DNA from 3 places in the Corynebacterium nasicanis genome. Region 3 is predicted to be linked to each of the others. Evidence: predicted binding sites of a transcription regulator. Region 3 holds the regulator's gene; each other region holds the start of a gene.
The links. Region 3 encodes LexA, which represses DNA repair genes until DNA is damaged. Its sites were predicted from a motif close to CGAACANNTGTTCG; they were not measured.
Positions count from the first base shown of each region.

Region 1: the regulator LexA is predicted to act here: its motif matches at 1,395-1,408, upstream of ACFPUZ_RS08930 (HNH endonuclease signature motif containing protein).
Region 2: the regulator LexA is predicted to act here: its motif matches at 1,200-1,213, upstream of ACFPUZ_RS01680 (SAV_6107 family HEPN domain-containing protein).

Region 1 is NZ_JBHSQE010000009.1:68,103-70,349, reverse strand. It holds gene ACFPUZ_RS08935 (MerR family transcriptional regulator) at 1-14, opposite strand, end outside; gene ACFPUZ_RS08930 (HNH endonuclease signature motif containing protein) at 55-1,350, opposite strand; gene trpA (tryptophan synthase subunit alpha) at 1,463-2,247, opposite strand, start outside.
Region 2 is NZ_JBHSQE010000001.1:332,144-334,390, forward strand. It holds gene ACFPUZ_RS01670 (hypothetical protein) at 1-38, opposite strand, end outside; gene ACFPUZ_RS01675 (DUF3040 domain-containing protein) at 189-584, opposite strand; gene ACFPUZ_RS01680 (SAV_6107 family HEPN domain-containing protein) at 684-1,115, opposite strand; gene ACFPUZ_RS01685 (GNAT family N-acetyltransferase) at 1,298-1,894, shown strand; gene ACFPUZ_RS01690 (polyprenyl synthetase family protein) at 1,953-2,247, shown strand, end outside.
Region 3 is NZ_JBHSQE010000001.1:103,244-105,490, forward strand. It holds gene nrdR (transcriptional regulator NrdR) at 1-44, opposite strand, end outside; gene ACFPUZ_RS00535 (hypothetical protein) at 126-488, opposite strand; gene lexA (transcriptional repressor LexA) at 764-1,465, shown strand; gene ACFPUZ_RS00545 (DeoR/GlpR family DNA-binding transcription regulator) at 1,713-2,247, shown strand, end outside.

The DNA of each region.
Region 1 (2,247 bases), on a different contig from region 3:
TCCTTGATTCTCATGACTTCAGCATGCACTGTGACGTGGCGTCACTGTCAAGGGTCAGAAAGGCGGCGGTATGTCGTCCGCGGGTGGCGGAGGTTCGCTGAGCTTCTCAGCCTCCCTCTTCTCCTGGGACTCGGAGCGGATTCGCTCGCGACGGTTCTGAACCCGCTTCCCTACTGTCTGGACCCAGTGCCTCTCCTTGAGGCTCAATGGACCCTTGGCCTCAACCAGGACCCAGGTGCCGTCCTCGTAGAGGATGTACTTGTCCCGCGTGTGGGGGTCGATGATGTAGAACGACCGGCCGTCGGTCTTGACGTTGTGGTGGGTGGGACACTTGGGCCCGAGATTCGCGGCGGTGGTGGGCCCACCCTCCTTGTAGTCGATGCGATGATCCATCTGGGTGCGATCCTCGCGGCAGTCGCAGTAGGGATCCGTGCAGGTGCCGTCCCACCCGATGACCACCGCGCGTATGTCGTCGGGAGTTTCGTAGGTGTCCGCCACCTTGTCGTAGAGCTCATCCATGTCCTGCACCACGGAGGCGTCGGCGGCGAGGTCGTCCGCCTGGGAGGAACGAATGTAGCCCAGGCCGGGGATCCAGCCGGGAGCGCCTTCCACGTCATGGGCCTGATAGACGTTCAACGTGATGTTGGTGGTGCCCTCCCCCGCGATGAGCTGCTGCAAGGCCTCGACCTCGGTGATCTTGTGCGCCTTGGCGTACTTCCGCACCCGCATCTCAATCTTCTTCGCCTCCACCGGATCGAGCTGGACGTTGATGAACGCATCGCTTTCGCGGTACGTCACGTCGAAGCTTCCCTTCTCGTCTCGAGGAGGTGAATCATCGGTCGAGATGGAGTCATCGAGCGACTGGATGATGGCGTTGAGCTTCTTGCGGATGTCATTGATGCTGGGGAGAAGCTGGTTGGCGCGGGTCGGAGTGAGGTAGTCGCTCAACTCCACGTCGATGACATCCCGGATGTCCTCGTCCGACACATCAGCCTTGGACATGACGGCGTCGATGGCCTTGAGGCGCTCCAGATCCAGATGGAACATCCTCTCCTGCAGGGCCTTCAGCCGCGGCATCTCGTTGATGCGCACATGGGCGTACAGGGCGGAACTGAGATAGCCCTCCCCCTTGCCCATGAGACGCTTGAGGTTGGCGATAACGACCTGGTAGTCATCCTCCAGATCGGGCAGCATGGACTGCCAGAGCTCGAAGTCACCCTGCCGGATGCGCCGGCCGGCGACGGAGGCGCGCTCGAATGGAGAGCTGACCGAGTAGAACTTCTTCGGGCCGAGCAGCTTCGCCAGCTCCCGCTCGACCATGGAGTTCATGTCGAACTCAATGGTGTCCATCGTTGTCCCCTCCCCCATTCGAATCATTGTTCGTACCCCAGTCTAGAACAGTCATTCGACAAGCACAACCCCCTCCGGAAACTAATCCGGAGGGGGCGTCGAGAAGCAGGGGTCAGCGGGTGGCGGCCTTCATGGCGGACACGAACTCCCCGAGCTCCGCCTGGAGGGCGACCATGTCGGTGACGGTGTTGCCGTCGATGTGTTTGTCCATGATCCTGGTGATCGCGGACCCGGCGATGGCCCCGGAGGCTCCTGCGGCGATGGCGTCGGCCACGTGCTGCGGCGAGGAGATGCCGAAGCCGAGGAGGATCGGCGGGCCGCCGAAGCGCTTGACGTTGTCCACCACATCGGACAGGCCGGTGATGGAGGACTCGCGCTCGGTACCCGTGACGCCGTCGCGGGAGATGGCGTAGATGTAGCCGCGGGAGTGCGCGGCCACCCCCTCGAGGGTGGGTTCGGCGGCTTGAGCTGGGGCGATGAAGATTGGATCGATGCCTGCGCGCTCGGCGGCGGCGATGAAGGGCGCCCCCTCGCGGACCGGGACGTCGGGAATGAGCACGGAGTCGGCCCCGGCCTCGGCGAACTCCCGGTAGAAGTTGTCCAGCCCGCGGGTGAAGGGGACATTGCCGTAGATGAGCATGCCGATCGGCAGGTCGGGGAACTCGGCGCGGATGGTGCGGACCTGCTCGAGGGCGTCGTTGACCGTCACTCCCCCGGCGAGCGCACGGATGTGGGAACGCTGGATTGTCGGGCCGTCCGCGACGGGGTCGGAGAAGGGGACGCCGAGCTCGAGGGCGTCGGCACCCGCTTCCACGACGGTGCGCACGATCTCCAGGGCGTCGGCGGGAGTGGGGTCGCCGAGCATGAGGAAGGGGACGAACGCCCCCTCGCCGCGGG
Region 2 (2,247 bases), 230 kb from region 3:
CGCCCGTCGTCCCATGCGGTCGAGAAGTACTTCATCATGGCCCCCTTCCAGCGGCTTTTAATCCAACCTACCCGACAGTCACCATTCCAAGCTCGCCCTTTAGCAACGCCAACTACGGATCATCACGCCGAAGAATCACCACAGCCCGCCACCCACAACGGGGCGACGGGCTGAAAGTTGAAGGCCGGCTAACGCTCCTCGAAGCGGCGGCGGAAGTTTTCCTCCATGCGGCTGGTCCGGGAGGAGGGGTCACTCGGGCGGTCGGCGCCGGGCTTGCGCGGAGCGCGCGGTGCGCCCGCTCCCCCGCCACCGCGGAGCATCCACACCCCGGCACCGAACATCACCAGGAAGCCGACGATGCTGAGGGCGATGAACCACAGACTCTGCTGCGCCAGGGCGACACCACCTACGAGGAGGAGCAGTCCGACCACAACCAGGGCAATCCCGCGGAGCGTGAGGCCGGGCGCGCCGGACCCGCCGAAACCGTGGTCGCCGACCACGGACGCCCCGAACTTGGGGTCGTCAGCAAGGAGAGATTGCTCAATCTCCCGGAGCATCCTCTGCTCCTTCTCTGAAAGCGACACTGTTCCTCCCGGATATCGCTGGGGTTGTACCTGTCTACTGACTTAACGCCCAGACTATCGGGATTGTTCCCGCGAACGCCAACCCCGCCGCACGCTGCACTAAGCAGCCGCCGGGAGCCACCCCGCCTCCTCCTCGACTTCCGCGAGGAAACGTGCGGCCAGGTCCATCACCCGGTCGACCACGGAGGCCTCCACCGAACGCTCCAGGCCCGAGGAGACCCGGGAACGCAGACGGGAGTACTGCGCGAACTCGGTGGCCCACCGGGCCCCGTTGTCGTCGACAAGCCGCAGCTGTTCCCACGCGCTCGTCGGGCGACGACGGCGCGCCGCAACCGGCGAGGCGGAGATGCGGGCCCCGGCGGTCCGCAGCGCCGCCTGGAAGGCCGCCTCGAGAGCCAGGTCCACATCCCCGGCCGCCCGGTAGTCCACAGCCTGCGCCAGCAGCGCCCGCGCCTTGAGAATGAAGTCGGCCCGGCGGGTACCCGCTGCCGCACCCGCGAACCTCGTCGTTGCTGAAATGATCTGTGCCACCGGAACCAACTCCTTTCTCTTAACCTCGCTCCGTCTGCGATGCCCTCACCCTAGAAGCAACCTCGAACACCACACCCCAATCATAGAACAACCATTCGAACACGTCAATGGTCTCGCACGTCAAGACCCACTTTTCCCGCGGTCTCGCCCACACGGCGCACGAATTCTGGTTCAGTGGTGGTGTGACCATGGAGATCCGCCGCTTGTCCGGACCTGAATTCGCCGTCCTGGCCCCGCAGCTCGTCGACCTCTACCTCGAGGCGATGAGCTATGACCCGAGCATCCGCTCCGGCCGCATCGCGGTATGGCGCCAGGAGATCATGCAGCCCGGCTTCACCGCGCTCGTGGCGCTGGACCAGGACACGGTCCTCGGCCTGGCCTATGGCTACCTCGGCGCGGCCGACATGTGGTGGGACCGCCAGGTGCGGCGAGGTATCCGCGAGGCAGGCGGCCCCGACACCCGCCAGCTGCTGCTCATGCGCGACTATTTCGAGGTGGCGGAGATCCACGTCGACCCGGCCCAGCAGGGCCGGGGCATCGGCCGTCTCCTGCTCTCCCAGCTGCTCTGGCTGGTCCCGGCCGGGCACGCCATGCTCTCGACACCGGAGGTCGAGGGGGAGGCGAACAACGCCTTCGCCCTCTACCGCTCGATGGGTTTCCGCGATGAACTGCGTGATTTCCACTTCGACGGCGACGCCCGCCCCTTCGCAGTCCTCTCCGTTCCTTTGCCGCTGCCGGGAATGGTGGAGAAGCCTGCCGTGGTGACTCACCCGGGTTAGGCCTCTGGGTATCGTTGTTAGTCGTACACACACCGTCCGACTGCAAGGATCCCCCGCGTTGACCACCCAGGACATTCAGGCGCCGACCCTCGACCAGATCCCCGCCGCGGCCCGCGAGGAACTCGCCCGCTTCTTCGACGCCCGCCGGGACCAGGTCGCCGCCATCGGCGCCCCGGTCACCCGGGCGGTCTCCCACCTGGAGTCCTTCGTCCTGGACGGCGGGAAGCGCATTCGCCCGCTCTACGCCTGGGCCGGTTTCGTCGGCGGCGGCGGGTTGGAGACCGACGAGGACCCGACGGCCATGCTCCGCGCGGCCGCCGCCCTCGAATTCATCCAGGGCTGCGCCCTCATCC
Region 3 (2,247 bases):
TCAATGACCCGGGAGTGATCGTGGTGGCAGAACGGGCAGTACACGGTGGACCGTCAACACCTTTCTTAAGGACCGTTGGACAGGGCACGAGCTGGACCCATGATCATACCCGCGGGGAACTCCCCCTAACGTGCCTGTCCGACGGCCGCCGGTGGGGTGTGCTCCGTCCATTGCCCCCCGTCGCCGGTGTCCCCGAGAATGGCGGCGCCGATGAGCGCGCTGCCGAACAGAGCGCCGACCAGGTAGGTCGTCCAGGTGTCCCGGCGGCGGACTCCCCGCTCCCGCCACGTGACCTGCGCGCTGGAGGAATGCGGAGCCACAGCTCGTTGCTGCGTTCGATCCAGCGGGCGCAGAGTTCGAACACCCCGCTCCCGAGCGGTACCCTCGACGAAGCCGGAGGGCTCCCAGACGGCGGCCGTAGGAACACGGAGGACATCACCGTCGAGCGCGCGTCCACCAGGTCGGGAGTCATTGAGGAAGATGGTCATGTCAGTTCCTTTCATCGGTTGTCCCGAGACTATCGGGCGACCCCGACACTCTCGAACACTCACGTCGTTCAGATGTTCGATGTAGATGCTATGTTCGATTTATAGCACTCGTTCGAAACTTTGTCCACACGCCGACGCCCACAGTCGAACATCCGTACCAGATCGTGGTAGACATGTAGCAGGTGAACGGCACACTGGATCCACGACCGTTCGATCCCGCCCCTCCGAACCCGCCCCGCCGCCGAACCTGAAGCCCCGAGAAGGAGCCCACGACCATGACATCCACCACTCCCAGCCCGACGGGCAAGCCGGACCCGTCGACACTGTCCGACCGGCAGCGCCGCATCCTGGAGGTCATCCGGGATGCCGTGGTGCTGCGCGGCTACCCGCCGAGCATCCGCGAAATCGGTGACGCTGCCGGCCTGCAGTCCACCTCCTCGGTGGCCTACCAGCTCAAGCAGCTGGAGAAGAAGGGCTTCCTGCGCCGCGATCCGAACAAGCCCCGCGCCGTCGACGTGCGCACGCTGCCCTCGACCGATTCCGCCCGCAAGCCCGGCCGCAAGGCCTCCCCCAAGCCCTCCGCCGCCCCCGAGGACGCCAGCCCGGCGAACTTCATTCCCGTGCTTGGCCGCATAGCTGCCGGGTCCCCCCTGCTGGCGGAGCAGACCGTGGAGGACTACTACCCGCTGCCCGCCGACCTGGTGGGCGACGGCGAACTCTTCATGCTGCAGATCGACGGCGAATCGATGCGGGATGCCGGCATTCTTCACGGGGACTGGGTCGTGGTTCGCTCGCAGCCGGTGGCGGAGCAGGGCGAATTCGTCGCCGCGCTCATTGATGGCGAAGCGACGGCGAAGGAGTTCCACAAGGACTCGACCGGCGTCTGGCTCCTCCCGCACAACGAGGACTTCTCCCCCATTCCGGGCGACAAGGCGGAGATCATGGGCAAGATCGTCTCGGTGTTCCGGAAGCTCTGAGCGGGGAAACGCCACCCCCGGCAGATCGGGCACGGGAGGACCCCAAGAGCCACACCTTCCCACCCGAACGGGCATGTCACGGGCCCGGCCAGCCCGACCTGCCCGCAGACTGCCCGCTCCGCACCGCCCCCGTTGTCCCAGTACACCGGTGGAACATCTGACCTGTGACCGTGTTTTTTGCGACAATGTCAGAAACGGACACTCCCTGATGTCCGATTCGGTCAGGCACGGTGCCAGAGGAGACTTCATGTACGCAGAGGAGCGGAGGCGACAGATCGCCTCCCTGACCGCCGTGGAGGGGCGGGTCAACGTCACCGAGCTGGCACACCGCTTCGAGGTCACGGCCGAGACCATCCGCCGCGACCTGGCCGTGCTCGACCGGGAAGGGGTCGTCCACCGCGTCCACGGCGGCGCGGTGGCCAGCCAGACCTTCCAGACGACCGAGTTCTCCCTCGACGCCCGTTTCCGTTCGGCCCCCACCGCGAAGTCCGCGATTGCGCGGGCCGCCCTGCGCTACCTCCCTGAGCCGCGGGGTGGGCTGTTTCTCGACTCGGGCACGACGATCGGCACGCTGGCGGATCTCATCGCGGAGCAGCCGAATGCGTCCCAGTGGTCCATCGTGACCAACAGCCTGCCGATCTCCCTCAACCTCGCCACGCGCGGCCTCAACGAGGTCCAGTTGCTGGGCGGTTCGGTCCGGGCCATCACGCAGGCGGTCGTCGGGGACACCGCGCTGCGGACCCTCGCGCTCATGCGGGCGGACGTCGCCTTCATCGGCACCA